Regions from separate parts of the Bacillus hominis genome, predicted to be linked through region 3. Evidence: a T-box and tRNA genes for the amino acid it is inferred to sense, from the RefSeq annotation. Region 3 holds a T-box; the other regions hold tRNA genes.
What was found. The T-box of region 3 lies ahead of alaS (alanine--tRNA ligase). A T-box ahead of a tRNA ligase gene usually reads a tRNA of that ligase, here a tRNA-Ala.
Positions count from the first base shown of each region.

Region 1: it has a tRNA-Ala gene. The T-box ahead of alaS (alanine--tRNA ligase) is inferred to sense a tRNA for this amino acid. The anticodon was not compared.
Region 2: it has a tRNA-Ala gene. The T-box ahead of alaS (alanine--tRNA ligase) is inferred to sense a tRNA for this amino acid. The anticodon was not compared.
Region 4: it has a tRNA-Ala gene. The T-box ahead of alaS (alanine--tRNA ligase) is inferred to sense a tRNA for this amino acid. The anticodon was not compared.

Region 1 is NZ_JAUCFS010000005.1:712,984-716,166, reverse strand. Features, by position in the region: gene QUF93_RS06110 (CBS domain-containing protein) at 1-324, opposite strand, end outside; tRNA gene QUF93_RS06105 (tRNA-Glu) at 457-528, opposite strand; tRNA gene QUF93_RS06100 (tRNA-Asn) at 530-604, opposite strand; tRNA gene QUF93_RS06095 (tRNA-Ile) at 610-686, opposite strand; tRNA gene QUF93_RS06090 (tRNA-Trp) at 697-767, opposite strand; tRNA gene QUF93_RS06085 (tRNA-Thr) at 774-846, opposite strand; tRNA gene QUF93_RS06080 (tRNA-Phe) at 856-931, opposite strand; tRNA gene QUF93_RS06075 (tRNA-Asp) at 941-1,016, opposite strand; tRNA gene QUF93_RS06070 (tRNA-Met) at 1,019-1,095, opposite strand; tRNA gene QUF93_RS06065 (tRNA-Ser) at 1,120-1,212, opposite strand; tRNA gene QUF93_RS06060 (tRNA-Ser) at 1,274-1,366, opposite strand; tRNA gene QUF93_RS06055 (tRNA-Ala) at 1,385-1,457, opposite strand; tRNA gene QUF93_RS06050 (tRNA-Pro) at 1,473-1,546, opposite strand; tRNA gene QUF93_RS06045 (tRNA-Arg) at 1,557-1,630, opposite strand; tRNA gene QUF93_RS06040 (tRNA-Leu) at 1,634-1,722, opposite strand; tRNA gene QUF93_RS06035 (tRNA-Gly) at 1,739-1,813, opposite strand; tRNA gene QUF93_RS06030 (tRNA-Leu) at 1,843-1,923, opposite strand; tRNA gene QUF93_RS06025 (tRNA-Lys) at 1,938-2,013, opposite strand; tRNA gene QUF93_RS06020 (tRNA-Gln) at 2,018-2,092, opposite strand; tRNA gene QUF93_RS06015 (tRNA-Tyr) at 2,105-2,188, opposite strand; tRNA gene QUF93_RS06010 (tRNA-Val) at 2,197-2,272, opposite strand; rRNA gene rrf (5S ribosomal RNA) at 2,278-2,393, opposite strand; rRNA gene QUF93_RS06000 (23S ribosomal RNA) at 2,495-3,183, opposite strand, start outside.
Region 2 is NZ_JAUCFS010000005.1:4,467,004-4,470,186, reverse strand. Features, by position in the region: rRNA gene QUF93_RS25885 (23S ribosomal RNA) at 1-566, shown strand, start outside; rRNA gene rrf (5S ribosomal RNA) at 668-783, shown strand; tRNA gene QUF93_RS25875 (tRNA-Val) at 790-865, shown strand; tRNA gene QUF93_RS25870 (tRNA-Thr) at 871-945, shown strand; tRNA gene QUF93_RS25865 (tRNA-His) at 955-1,030, shown strand; tRNA gene QUF93_RS25860 (tRNA-Leu) at 1,054-1,134, shown strand; tRNA gene QUF93_RS25855 (tRNA-Gly) at 1,164-1,238, shown strand; tRNA gene QUF93_RS25850 (tRNA-Leu) at 1,255-1,342, shown strand; tRNA gene QUF93_RS25845 (tRNA-Arg) at 1,346-1,419, shown strand; tRNA gene QUF93_RS25840 (tRNA-Pro) at 1,430-1,502, shown strand; tRNA gene QUF93_RS25835 (tRNA-Ala) at 1,516-1,588, shown strand; tRNA gene QUF93_RS25830 (tRNA-Met) at 1,608-1,683, shown strand; tRNA gene QUF93_RS25825 (tRNA-Ile) at 1,687-1,763, shown strand; tRNA gene QUF93_RS25820 (tRNA-Ser) at 1,781-1,872, shown strand; tRNA gene QUF93_RS25815 (tRNA-Met) at 1,899-1,975, shown strand; tRNA gene QUF93_RS25810 (tRNA-Asp) at 1,979-2,054, shown strand; tRNA gene QUF93_RS25805 (tRNA-Phe) at 2,067-2,142, shown strand; tRNA gene QUF93_RS25800 (tRNA-Thr) at 2,157-2,232, shown strand; tRNA gene QUF93_RS25795 (tRNA-Lys) at 2,243-2,318, shown strand; tRNA gene QUF93_RS25790 (tRNA-Gly) at 2,332-2,402, shown strand; tRNA gene QUF93_RS25785 (tRNA-Ile) at 2,413-2,489, shown strand; tRNA gene QUF93_RS25780 (tRNA-Asn) at 2,497-2,571, shown strand; tRNA gene QUF93_RS25775 (tRNA-Ser) at 2,578-2,668, shown strand; tRNA gene QUF93_RS25770 (tRNA-Glu) at 2,675-2,746, shown strand; gene QUF93_RS25765 (RNA polymerase sigma factor) at 2,881-3,183, shown strand, end outside.
Region 3 is NZ_JAUCFS010000005.1:3,947,534-3,950,716, forward strand. Features, by position in the region: gene alaS (alanine--tRNA ligase) at 1-1,818, opposite strand, end outside; T-box leader at 1,859-2,077, opposite strand; gene QUF93_RS23085 (PH domain-containing protein) at 2,467-2,811, shown strand; gene QUF93_RS23090 (AI-2E family transporter) at 2,852-3,183, opposite strand, start outside.
Region 4 is NZ_JAUCFS010000005.1:155,091-158,273, forward strand. Features, by position in the region: rRNA gene QUF93_RS03280 (23S ribosomal RNA) at 1-542, shown strand, start outside; rRNA gene rrf (5S ribosomal RNA) at 633-748, shown strand; tRNA gene QUF93_RS03290 (tRNA-Asn) at 758-832, shown strand; tRNA gene QUF93_RS03295 (tRNA-Thr) at 837-909, shown strand; tRNA gene QUF93_RS03300 (tRNA-Glu) at 931-1,002, shown strand; tRNA gene QUF93_RS03305 (tRNA-Val) at 1,011-1,086, shown strand; tRNA gene QUF93_RS03310 (tRNA-Tyr) at 1,103-1,186, shown strand; tRNA gene QUF93_RS03315 (tRNA-Gln) at 1,252-1,326, shown strand; tRNA gene QUF93_RS03320 (tRNA-Lys) at 1,332-1,407, shown strand; tRNA gene QUF93_RS03325 (tRNA-Gly) at 1,413-1,484, shown strand; tRNA gene QUF93_RS03330 (tRNA-Ala) at 1,495-1,567, shown strand; gene QUF93_RS03335 (glycerate kinase) at 1,693-2,838, shown strand; gene rocF (arginase) at 3,108-3,183, shown strand, end outside.

The DNA.
Region 1 (3,183 bases), 3.2 Mb from region 3:
AAGTTGACCGCTCTCAACTACCGGTAATCGTCTAATTTGATATTGTGCCATTAACTCTGTAGCTTTTTCAATAGAATCATCTGGAGAAACTGAAACAATGTTTGTTGTCATTACATTTGTAATTTGATTAGATCCAGGATGTTTTTCAGCAATCCCACGAACAACTAAGTCTCGATCAGTAACAAGCCCAACAACTTGTTTATTTTCAATAACAGGAATCATTCCAACCGATTCTTCCTTCATTTTTACAGCCGCCTCATATACATTATCTAACGGTGTACAATGTACGATATGAGTACTCATAAGTTCTCTAACTTGTGTCATTTTTCATCTCCTCCTTTTAATACATACCATAGCTTTTCCTAAATCCCTTTATTTATTTCAGGAAAATACGGTGATAAAAAGAGGCTTATACATAATAAAAAAGAGTCAGCAATATGCTGACTCTTTTTTTTATGACCCGTACGGGATTCGAACCCGTGTTACCGCCGTGAAAGGGCGGTGTCTTAACCACTTGACCAACGGGCCATGGCTCCGCAGGTAGGACTCGAACCTACGACCGATCGGTTAACAGCCGATAGCTCTACCACTGAGCTACTGCGGAATATATGGTGGGCCTAAATGGACTCGAACCATCGACCTCACGCTTATCAGGCGTGCGCTCTAACCAGCTGAGCTATAGGCCCATATACTTTACAGGGGCAGTAGGAATCGAACCCACACTGGAGGTTTTGGAGACCTCAGTTCTACCTTTAAACTATGCCCCTAAATGATGCCGGCTAGAGGACTTGAACCCCCAACCTACTGATTACAAGTCAGTTGCTCTACCAATTGAGCTAAGCCGGCATAAAAAAATGGTGGCTCGGGACGGAATCGAACCGCCGACACGAGGATTTTCAGTCCTCTGCTCTACCGACTGAGCTACCGAGCCAACATAAAATGGCGGTCCCGACCGGGGTCGAACCGGCGATCTCCTGCGTGACAGGCAGGCATGTTAACCACTACACCACGGGACCATTGGTTGCGGGGACAGGATTTGAACCTGCGACCTTCGGGTTATGAGCCCGACGAGCTACCGTACTGCTCCACCCCGCGACGATATTATGTTTTAAAAATAAATGGAGGAGGTAGAGGGATTCGAACCCCCGCGCGACTCTCGCCGCCTGTCGGTTTTCAAGACCGATCCCTTCAGCCGAACTTGGGTATACCTCCATGAAGGAAAAATTAATATCTTATTTATTTTTATATGTAACTAAACCACTTTTTTAAAAAATGGAGGAGGTAGAGGGATTCGAACCCCCGCGCGACTCTCGCCGCCTGTCGGTTTTCAAGACCGATCCCTTCAGCCGAACTTGGGTATACCTCCGACATATAAAAAATAAAGTGGAGCCTAGCGGGATCGAACCGCTGACCTCCTGCGTGCAAGGCAGGCGCTCTCCCAGCTGAGCTAAGGCCCCATGTTTTTGGGAAAATCGGGAAGACAGGATTTGAACCTGCGACCCCCTGGTCCCAAACCAGGTGCTCTACCAAGCTGAGCCACTTCCCGTTAATAAAAGCGCGCCCGAGAGGAGTCGAACCCCTAACCTCTTGATCCGTAGTCAAACGCTCTATCCAATTGAGCTACGGGCGCATATGGTGCCGAGGGCGGGGGTCGAACCCGCACGGTGGTCACCCACCGCAGGATTTTAAGTCCTGTGCGTCTGCCTGTTCCGCCACCCCGGCATATCATATTGAAAATTGGAGCGGAAGACGGGATTCGAACCCGCGACCCCAACCTTGGCAAGGTTGTATTCTACCACTGAACTACTTCCGCAAGACATGTATGAGTTATTTTATTAAAAGTGCGGGTGAAGGGAGTCGAACCCCCACGCCAAAGGCGCTAGATCCTAAGTCTAGTGCGTCTGCCAATTCCGCCACACCCGCATATTTTGTTAAAATGGTGAGCCATGAAGGATTCGAACCTTCGACCCTCTGATTAAAAGTCAGATGCTCTACCAACTGAGCTAATGGCTCTTAATGGCTGGGCTAGCTGGATTCGAACCAGCGCATGACGGAGTCAAAGTCCGTTGCCTTACCGCTTGGCTATAGCCCAATAATTAAGAAATGGTGGAGGGGGGCAGATTCGAACTGCCGAACCCGAAGGAGCGGATTTACAGTCCGCCGCGTTTAGCCACTTCGCTACCCCTCCGACATAAATGGTGGAGGATGACGGGATCGAACCGCCGACCCCCTGCTTGTAAGGCAGGTGCTCTCCCAGCTGAGCTAATCCTCCATTTTGCCTGGCAACGTCCTACTCTCACAGGGACAAGGTCCCAACTACCATCGGCGCTAGAGAGCTTAACTTCCGTGTTCGGTATGGGAACGGGTGTGACCTCTCTGCCATCATTACCAGACTATATTCATTTAAGACAAGAATCATTTTAACTTATTTAACTTTTAAAGTCAACAAGTTTTTTATATTCTCTCAAAACTAGATAACGTTGCTTCATATTATATGGTTAAGTCCTCGATCTATTAGTATTCGTCAGCTCCACATGTCACCATGCTTCCACCTCGAACCTATCAACCTGATCATCTTTCAGGGATCTTACTAGCTTACGCTATGGGAAATCTCATCTTGAGGGGGGCTTCATGCTTAGATGCTTTCAGCACTTATCCCTTCCGCACATAGCTACCCAGCTATGCCCTTGGCAGAACAACTGGTACACCAGCGGTGCGTCCATCCCGGTCCTCTCGTACTAAGGACAGCTCCTCTCAAATTTCCTACGCCCACGACGGATAGGGACCGAACTGTCTCACGACGTTCTGAACCCAGCTCGCGTACCGCTTTAATGGGCGAACAGCCCAACCCTTGGGACCGACTACAGCCCCAGGATGCGATGAGCCGACATCGAGGTGCCAAACCTCCCCGTCGATGTGGACTCTTGGGGGAGATAAGCCTGTTATCCCCGGGGTAGCTTTTATCCGTTGAGCGATGGCCCTTCCATGCGGAACCACCGGATCACTAAGCCCGACTTTCGTCCCTGCTCGACTTGTAGGTCTCGCAGTCAAGCTCCCTTATGCCTTTGCACTCTACGAATGATTTCCAACCATTCTGAGGGAACCTTTGGGCGCCTCCGTTACACTTTAGGAGGCGACCGCCCCAGTCAAACTGCCCACCTGACACTGTCTCCCGGGTCGATA
Region 2 (3,183 bases), 520 kb from region 3:
GCATAAGGGAGCTTGACTGCGAGACCTACAAGTCGAGCAGGGACGAAAGTCGGGCTTAGTGATCCGGTGGTTCCGCATGGAAGGGCCATCGCTCAACGGATAAAAGCTACCCCGGGGATAACAGGCTTATCTCCCCAAGAGTCCACATCGACGGGGAGGTTTGGCACCTCGATGTCGGCTCATCGCATCCTGGGGCTGTAGTCGGTCCCAAGGGTTGGGCTGTTCGCCCATTAAAGCGGTACGCGAGCTGGGTTCAGAACGTCGTGAGACAGTTCGGTCCCTATCCGTCGTGGGCGTAGGAAATTTGAGAGGAGCTGTCCTTAGTACGAGAGGACCGGGATGGACGCACCGCTGGTGTACCAGTTGTTCTGCCAAGGGCATAGCTGGGTAGCTATGTGCGGAAGGGATAAGTGCTGAAAGCATCTAAGCATGAAGCCCCCTCAAGATGAGATTTCCCATAGCGTAGCTAGTAAGATCCCTGAAAGATGATCAGGTTGATAGGTTCGAGGTGGAAGCATGGTGACATGTGGAGCTGACGAATACTAATAGATCGAGGACTTAACCATATAATATGAAGCAATGTTATCTAGTTTTGAAAGAATATAAAAAACTTGTTGACTTTAAAAGTTAAATGAGTTACAATAGTTCTTGTCTTAAATGAATACAGTCTGGTAATGATGGCAGAGAGGCCACACCCGTTCCCATACCGAACACGGAAGTTAAGCTCTCTAGCGCCGATGGTAGTTGGGACCTTGTCCCTGTGAGAGTAGGACGTTGCCAGGCAATTCCGGAGGATTAGCTCAGCTGGGAGAGCACCTGCCTTACAAGCAGGGGGTCGGCGGTTCGATCCCGTCATCCTCCACCATTCTAGCCGACTTAGCTCAATTGGTAGAGCAACTGACTTGTAATCAGTAGGTTGGGGTTCAAGTCCTCTAGTCGGCACCAGCAACTATGGCGGTTGTGGCGAAGTGGTTAACGCACCGGATTGTGGCTCCGGCATTCGTGGGTTCGATTCCCATCAGTCGCCCCATTTTTCTTTTAAAATTATAATATGCGGGTGTGGCGGAATTGGCAGACGCACCAGACTTAGGATCTGGCGCCTTTGGCGTGGGGGTTCGACTCCCTTCACCCGCACTTTTAATAAAATAACTCATACATGTCTTGCGGAAGTAGTTCAGTGGTAGAATACAACCTTGCCAAGGTTGGGGTCGCGAGTTCGAATCCCGTCTTCCGCTCCAATTTTCAATATGATATGCCGGGGTGGCGGAACAGGCAGACGCACAGGACTTAAAATCCTGCGGTGGGTGACCACCGTGCGGGTTCGACCCCGCCCTCGGCACCATATGCGCCCGTAGCTCAATTGGATAGAGCGTTTGACTACGGATCGAGAGGTTAGGGGTTCGACTCCTCTCGGGCGCGTTTTTATTAACGGGAAGTGGCTCAGCTTGGTAGAGCACCTGGTTTGGGACCAGGGGTCGCAGGTTCAAATCCTGTCTTCCCGATATTTCAAAACATGGGGCCTTAGCTCAGCTGGGAGAGCGCCTGCCTTGCACGCAGGAGGTCAGCGGTTCGATCCCGCTAGGCTCCACTTATTGAATATCACTTATGGCGGTGTAGCTCAGCTGGCTAGAGCGTACGGTTCATACCCGTGAGGTCGGGGGTTCGATCCCTCCGCCGCTACCATAAGGACCTTTAGCTCAGCTGGTTAGAGCAGACGGCTCATAACCGTCCGGTCGTAGGTTCGAGTCCTACAAGGTCCACCACTCAAAGTTCATATCTCGGAGGTATACCCAAGTTCGGCTGAAGGGATCGGTCTTGAAAACCGACAGGCGGCGAGAGTCGCGCGGGGTTCGAATCCCTCTACCTCCTCCATTTTTTTAAATTAAATATTATATCATCGCGGGGTGGAGCAGTACGGTAGCTCGTCGGGCTCATAACCCGAAGGTCGCAGGTTCAAATCCTGTCCCCGCAACCAAATGGTCCCGTGGTGTAGTGGTTAACATGCCTGCCTGTCACGCAGGAGATCGCCGGTTCGACCCCGGTCGGGACCGCCATTTTTACATAAAGGCTCGGTAGCTCAGTCGGTAGAGCAGAGGACTGAAAATCCTCGTGTCGGCGGTTCGATTCCGTCCCGAGCCACCATTTTGAAATCGCAAGCCGGCTTAGCTCAATTGGTAGAGCAACTGACTTGTAATCAGTAGGTTGGGGGTTCAAGTCCTCTAGCCGGCACCACTTTCAAAATGAGCCATTAGCTCAGTTGGTAGAGCATCTGACTTTTAATCAGAGGGTCGAAGGTTCGAATCCTTCATGGCTCACCATTTTCAATTTAATGCGGGTGTAGTTTAGTGGTAAAACAAGAGCCTTCCAAGCTCTGGTCGAGAGTTCGATTCTCTTCACCCGCTTATCTATTATGGGCCTATAGCTCAGCTGGTTAGAGCGCACGCCTGATAAGCGTGAGGTCGATGGTTCGAGTCCATTTAGGCCCACCATAATTATTCCGCAGTAGCTCAGTGGTAGAGCTATCGGCTGTTAACCGATCGGTCGTAGGTTCGAGTCCTACCTGCGGAGCCATATTATAGAGAAGTACCCAAGTGGCTCAAGGGGCTCCCCTGCTAAGGGAGTAGATCGCGAACGCGGTGCGAGGGTTCGAATCCCTTCTTCTCTGCCAGATTTTGGCCCGTTGGTCAAGTGGTTAAGACACCGCCCTTTCACGGCGGTAACACGGGTTCGAATCCCGTACGGGTCATACTAAAAGAGATAGCATAATCTGCTATCTCTTTTTTGTTGTGTAAAAGCGGACTTTGGATAGTCCGCTTTTTTTATGAAATGTTGTATACTTTTTTCTATTTCAAACGTCTAACTAATAGAAAGGAGAGGGCGATGGAGTATGAAAAGATTATTGTAGAAACATCTAAAAGTATTTATAGGTATTTACTTAAAATTGGAGTAACACCAGTAGAAGCAGAGGATATCATTCAAGACACGGTACATAAAGCATTATTATCTATACCAAATATGAAAATTACTTATATAAAAACATGGTTATTTCAAGTTGCGATTAATAGGCATCGTGATCTAGCTAGAAGGCAAAAGCATATTGAAGAAATCCCGATTGAATCTATTCAACTTATTGGGACGAAGGGACTAGACGAATCACTGTTAAGAAAAGAGCTTCAAGTAGAA
Region 3 (3,183 bases):
TTGACCGAAGTGAGAGAAGTCAAAACGTAAACGTTCAGATGTTACAAGAGAACCCGCTTGGTTAACATGCGTTCCAAGTACATCTTTTAATGCTTGGTGCAGTAAGTGAGTTGCTGTATGGTTTTTCACAACGCTACTACGATTTTTCGTATCGATAACAGCTTTTACAGCCGCTTCTTTCGTTAATGTCCCTTCTTCAACAACAACTTTGTGTAAGTTTTGACCATTTGGTGCTTTTTGTACGTCTTTTACAAGAACTTTCACGCCGTCAGTAAGAAGATAACCACGGTCTGCAATTTGCCCACCGCTCTCAGCGTAGAATGGCGTTACATCAAGCATTAATTGCCCTTCTTCACCTGCTTGTAGGCTATCTGTGTACTCACCATTTTTCACAAGTGCAACAACGTTACTTTCTGTTGCAACTGTACCGTAACCAACGAATTCGCTCGCTACTTTAACTTCACCAAGTACACCGCCTTGAACTTGCATAGAATCAACATCTTGACGAGCAGCACGTGCACGCTCACGTTGTTTCTCCATTTCATTTTCAAAGCCTGCTTGATCAACTGTCATACCAGCTTCTTCTGCATATTCTTCTGTTAATTCAATTGGGAAACCGTACGTGTCGTATAGGCGGAACGCATCTACGCCAGAAATAACAGTTGTTTTTTCTTCTTTCGCTTTTGCAATTACTTCAGCTAAAATTGATTCACCATCATGAAGTGTTTCATGGAAACGCTCTTCTTCATTCTTCACAACTTTTGCGATGAAATCTTTCTTTTCAAGTACTTCTGGATAGAAGTCTTTCATTACTTCTCCAACAACCGGTACTAATTCAAACATGAATGGACGGTTGATGTTTAATTTCTTAGAATAACGAACAGCACGGCGTAATAAACGACGTAACACATAACCACGGCCTTCGTTAGAAGGAAGTGCTCCATCACCAACCGCAAATGTTACTGTACGAATGTGGTCAGCAATTACTTTAAATGCCATATCTTTTTCTAAGTCACCATTACGATACTTTTCACCAGAAATTGATTCTGTCGCGCCAATCATCGGCATGAATAGGTCTGTGTCAAAGTTCGTAGGTACATCTTGAACGATAGATGTCATACGCTCTAGACCCATCCCTGTATCGATGTTTTTCTTAGGAAGCGGCGTATATGAACCGTCTGGATTATGGTTAAATTGAGAGAATACAAGGTTCCATACTTCTAAGTAACGCTCGTTTTCTCCGCCCGGATATAATTCTGGGTCACTAAAGTCATTACCGTAAGCCTCACCGCGGTCATAGAAAATTTCTGTATTCGGTCCACTTGGTCCTTCACCGATATCCCAGAAGTTTTCTTCTAAACGGATGATGCGTTCTTTTGGAACACCCATTTTCTCATTCCAAATTGTGAATGCTTCTTCGTCTTCCGGATGAATTGTAACAGATAATAATTCTTTATCGAACCCGATCCATTTGTCGCTCGTTAAGAATTCCCAAGCCCAAGTAATTGCTTCTTCTTTGAAGTAATCACCAATTGAGAAGTTCCCTAACATTTCAAAGAATGTATGGTGACGAGCTGTTTTCCCAACGTTTTCAATATCGTTTGTACGAATTGATTTTTGTGCATTTGTAATACGTGGATTTTGCGGGATTACGCGTCCATCAAAATATTTTTTTAATGTTGCTACACCACTGTTAATCCATAGAAGAGATGGATCTTCATGCGGAACTAGTGATGCACTAGGTTCTACTGCATGTCCTTTTTCTTGGAAAAAGTCTAAAAACATTTGACGAATTTGTGCGCCTGTTAGTTGTTTCATTGTATTTTCCTCCTTAAATATAAAAAACTCCCGTCCCTATAAAAGGGACGAGAGTTAACTCGCGATACCACCCTAATTATGAATTGATTATAATAACAATCAATTCATCACCTCATGGTGCCGTAACGTGGCAAGACGGCAGTGATTAGCTGCTCTCAGGATTAGCTTTCTGTTACCCTTCATTTAAAGCTTCTTTCAGCCATTGGAAGCTTCTCTCTATAAATGGACTGTAACATACTTGTTCCGTCATTGATTTAATGTATTATATGACTAAATATAATAGAATTCTCTTAAGTTTGTCAATGTAGATAATCATTTATATTGTATCAATTACTTGTTAACCATAATTATTCTACTATTCATTTTTAACAGCCTTTTAATATATTATGCATTTATTAATAAAGTGAAACTTTAATCATTGGGGGGTTGTCCATCCCCCAATGATTATTAGCCCTCACCAATCGGGCTTTTACGGGCAGCCCGGCTCCCACCTAACTCCCTCGCATTCGCCGAATTTTGAGGTGGGAGTCTTACTGCCCGCAAATAGCGGGATAAATCGTACTATCCTCATGAAAATGTCTATATTAACTTTTCTGAATATTTTATTTTTGTTACAATTAAATTATTAACACTAAAGGAGCGATTACAATGACAACCTTATTGAACAAGGCTAAAAACATATTAACGGCTGACGAAACAATATTGTTTTACGCAGCATGCTCATTAGATATATTTATATATCGTTCCATCGCAAGGCCAGGACTGTTAATCTTAACGAACAAAAGGCTCTTCTTTTACGGACCAGATTTAAGCAAAAACCCAATATTTGAAGAGTACTCTTTCGCAAAAATTTCTAATCTAAAAGAACAGAAGCGACTTTTCAGTAATCAAATTGTATTTATGTATGATGATGAATGGAAAAGAATAAAACATATTCAAACAAATGATGTGAGCGGGATTGTTCGGCAAATAAAAGAACAACTCCCTAAATAACCATATTATTAGCCCTCTATCATAAATAGAGGGCTTCATATTAAACATCTTCTCTTTTCCAAAGAGGCCTTACATGAACAATCACTGTACGAATAACTGCTAAAATTGGAACCGATATTAGCAATCCTACAATCCCGGCTATCTCTCCCCCAACTAGTAATGCGAGCATAATAATAACAGGATGCATACGAAGCGACTTACCAACGATGTAAGGCGATAAAATGTTACTTTCCAAAAATTGCAAAATAGCAATCGTAATCCCCGCTTTAATGAGTAAACTCGTTGATACCGTTGCCGCAATCATCAACGTCGGAATCGCCCCTAAAATAGGACCAAAGTACGGGATTATATCCGTTACCCCAATAATAATGC
Region 4 (3,183 bases), 3.8 Mb from region 3:
ACAAGTCGAGCAGGGACGAAAGTCGGGCTTAGTGATCCGGTGGTTCCGCATGGAAGGGCCATCGCTCAACGGATAAAAGCTACCCCGGGGATAACAGGCTTATCTCCCCCAAGAGTCCACATCGACGGGGAGGTTTGGCACCTCGATGTCGGCTCATCGCATCCTGGGGCTGTAGTCGGTCCCAAGGGTTGGGCTGTTCGCCCATTAAAGCGGTACGCGAGCTGGGTTCAGAACGTCGTGAGACAGTTCGGTCCCTATCCGTCGTGGGCGTAGGAAATTTGAGAGGAGCTGTCCTTAGTACGAGAGGACCGGGATGGACGCACCGCTGGTGTACCAGTTGTTCTGCCAAGGGCATAGCTGGGTAGCTATGTGCGGAAGGGATAAGTGCTGAAAGCATCTAAGCATGAAGCCCCCCTCAAGATGAGATTTCCCATAGCGTAAGCTAGTAAGATCCCTGAAAGATGATCAGGTTGATAGGTTCGAGGTGGAAGCATGGTGACATGTGGAGCTGACGAATACTAATAGATCGAGGACTTAACCATATAATATGTAGCAATGTTATCTAGTTTTGAAGGAATATATATTTAAAATTCCTTTTGACATTCTGAAAAGAATGTGTATAATGATAAAAGTCTGGTAATGATGGCAGAGAGGTCACACCCGTTCCCATACCGAACACGGAAGTTAAGCTCTCTAGCGCCGATGGTAGTTGGGACCTTGTCCCTGTGAGAGTAGGACGTTGCCAGGCTTATATTGTTCCGCAGTAGCTCAGCGGTAGAGCTATCGGCTGTTAACCGATCGGTCGTAGGTTCGATTCCTACCTGCGGAGCCATTATGCTTCCATAGCTCAGCTGGTAGAGTACTTCCATGGTAAGGAAGAGGTCACCGGTTCAAGCCCGGTTGGAAGCTTGGGAAAATTTTTTATTTTTTGGCCCGTTGGTCAAGTGGTTAAGACACCGCCCTTTCACGGCGGTAACACGGGTTCGAATCCCGTACGGGTCATCACTTTTGGAGGATTAGCTCAGCTGGGAGAGCACCTGCCTTACAAGCAGGGGGTCGGCGGTTCGATCCCGTCATCCTCCACCATATATTTTTAAATGTCGGAGGGGTAGCGAAGTGGCTAAACGCGGCGGACTGTAAATCCGCTCCTTCGGGTTCGGCAGTTCGAATCTGCCCCCCTCCACCATTTTCTTTAAAATAACCTGAAAGGGTTTATTTTTTTGAAAAGATAACCATACTAGTAAATATTAATGGGCTATAGCCAAGCGGTAAGGCAACGGACTTTGACTCCGTCATGCGCTGGTTCGAATCCAGCTAGCCCAGCCATTTACGAGCCATTAGCTCAGTTGGTAGAGCATCTGACTTTTAATCAGAGGGTCGAAGGTTCGAATCCTTCATGGCTCACCATTTTCGCGGAAGTAGTTCAGTGGTAGAATACAACCTTGCCAAGGTTGGGGTCGCGGGTTCGAATCCCGTCTTCCGCTTAATTACTAAGGGGCCTTAGCTCAGCTGGGAGAGCGCCTGCCTTGCACGCAGGAGGTCAGCGGTTCGATCCCGCTAGGCTCCATATAAATGGGGAAAGCTTACATCAAATGATGTAAGCTTTTTTTGTGTTTAAATTCCATTCCAAAAGGAAACTTTTCCGTATATCGTTTAGAATGAAAAAAAGGATTGAATAAGGGGGAGGTAATTATGAAAGTTGTCATTGCATCGGATTCATATAAAGAAAGCCTGAAAGCTATAGAGGTATGTGAAGCTATTGAAAGAGGCTTTGCAGCAATTTTTCCTAAAGCAGAGTATGTTAAAGTACCAATTGGAGATGGAGGCGAAGGAACGGTTGAATCTCTTGTTGGTGCTACAATGGGGAGAATTATAACACTTAGTGTGACAGGACCGCTTGGAGGGAGCGTGCAAGCCTTTTATGGTATGTCTAAGGATAAGAAGACAGCATTTATTGAAATGGCAGCAGCATCAGGATTACAACACGTTCCAATTGAAAAGAGAAACCCGCTTATTACAACGACAAAAGGGACAGGCGAACTTATATTACATGCATTAGATCAAGGAGCTAAACACATTATTTTAGGGCTTGGAGGAAGTGCTACAAATGATGGTGGGGCTGGTATGCTATCTGCCTTAGGCGCAAGATTTATAAATAGGAAAGGTGAGGTAATAGAACCCTCTGGAGGGACATTGCATTTGATAACCACTGTTGACCTTTCTAGGATTGATTCACGCCTGGAGGATATAAAGTTAGAAGCAGCATGTGATGTAGATAACCCTTTAGTTGGACTGAGCGGGGCATCTTTTATATTTGCGAGGCAAAAAGGTGCGAATGTAGAGATGATGAAAGAGCTAGATGAGAATTTAAAACATTATGCTAATATACTTAAACAACATGTGTCTTTTGATGTATCTGAAATACCAGGTGCGGGGGCAGCTGGAGGAATGGGAGCCGCTGTCGTTGCAGTGCTAAAGGGACAGCTAAGAAAAGGGATTGAAATTGTATTAGATTATACAAATTTTGATAAGTGTATAGAAGGTGCCGATCTTATTGTAACTGGTGAGGGAAGAATAGATGAACAAACAGCTTATGGAAAAGCTCCTGTTGGTGTCGCGAAGCGGGCGAAATGTCGTCATATTCCTGTAATTGCTATTGGTGGATCTGTATCTCCGAACTATACAATTGTTTATGAAAAGGGAATTGATGCAGTGTTTAGTATTACAGCCAGTCCAATGACATTAGAAGAAGCATATAAAGCGGCAGAAGAGAATATCGAAATGACAGCAAAAAATATTGCAGCAGTGTGGAAACTAGCATCAGAAAAACGCTTCTAAATATAGAAGTGTTTTTTAATCCAGTTATTTGAGAATATTTTGTGTAATCCTAGATGGTGATGGAGAAAAGCACTCATAAAAATATTAGCTGATAGAAAAGTTAGTTGGTTCATTAAGTTAAGTTTATACATAGAACAGTTTGAAAATTGGGATTCCAACGTAAATATAAGTGAATAAAATGTATATCCATGCAGAAAAATGTCGAGTTGAGTCAGACTATAAAAAAGATTTAAAATATTTAGTGAAGGCATAAAAGGGGGATACTATCTATGAAAAAAGAAATCTCAGTTATTGGAGTTCCAATGGATTTAGGACAGATGCGTCGTGGGGTTGATATGGGACCAA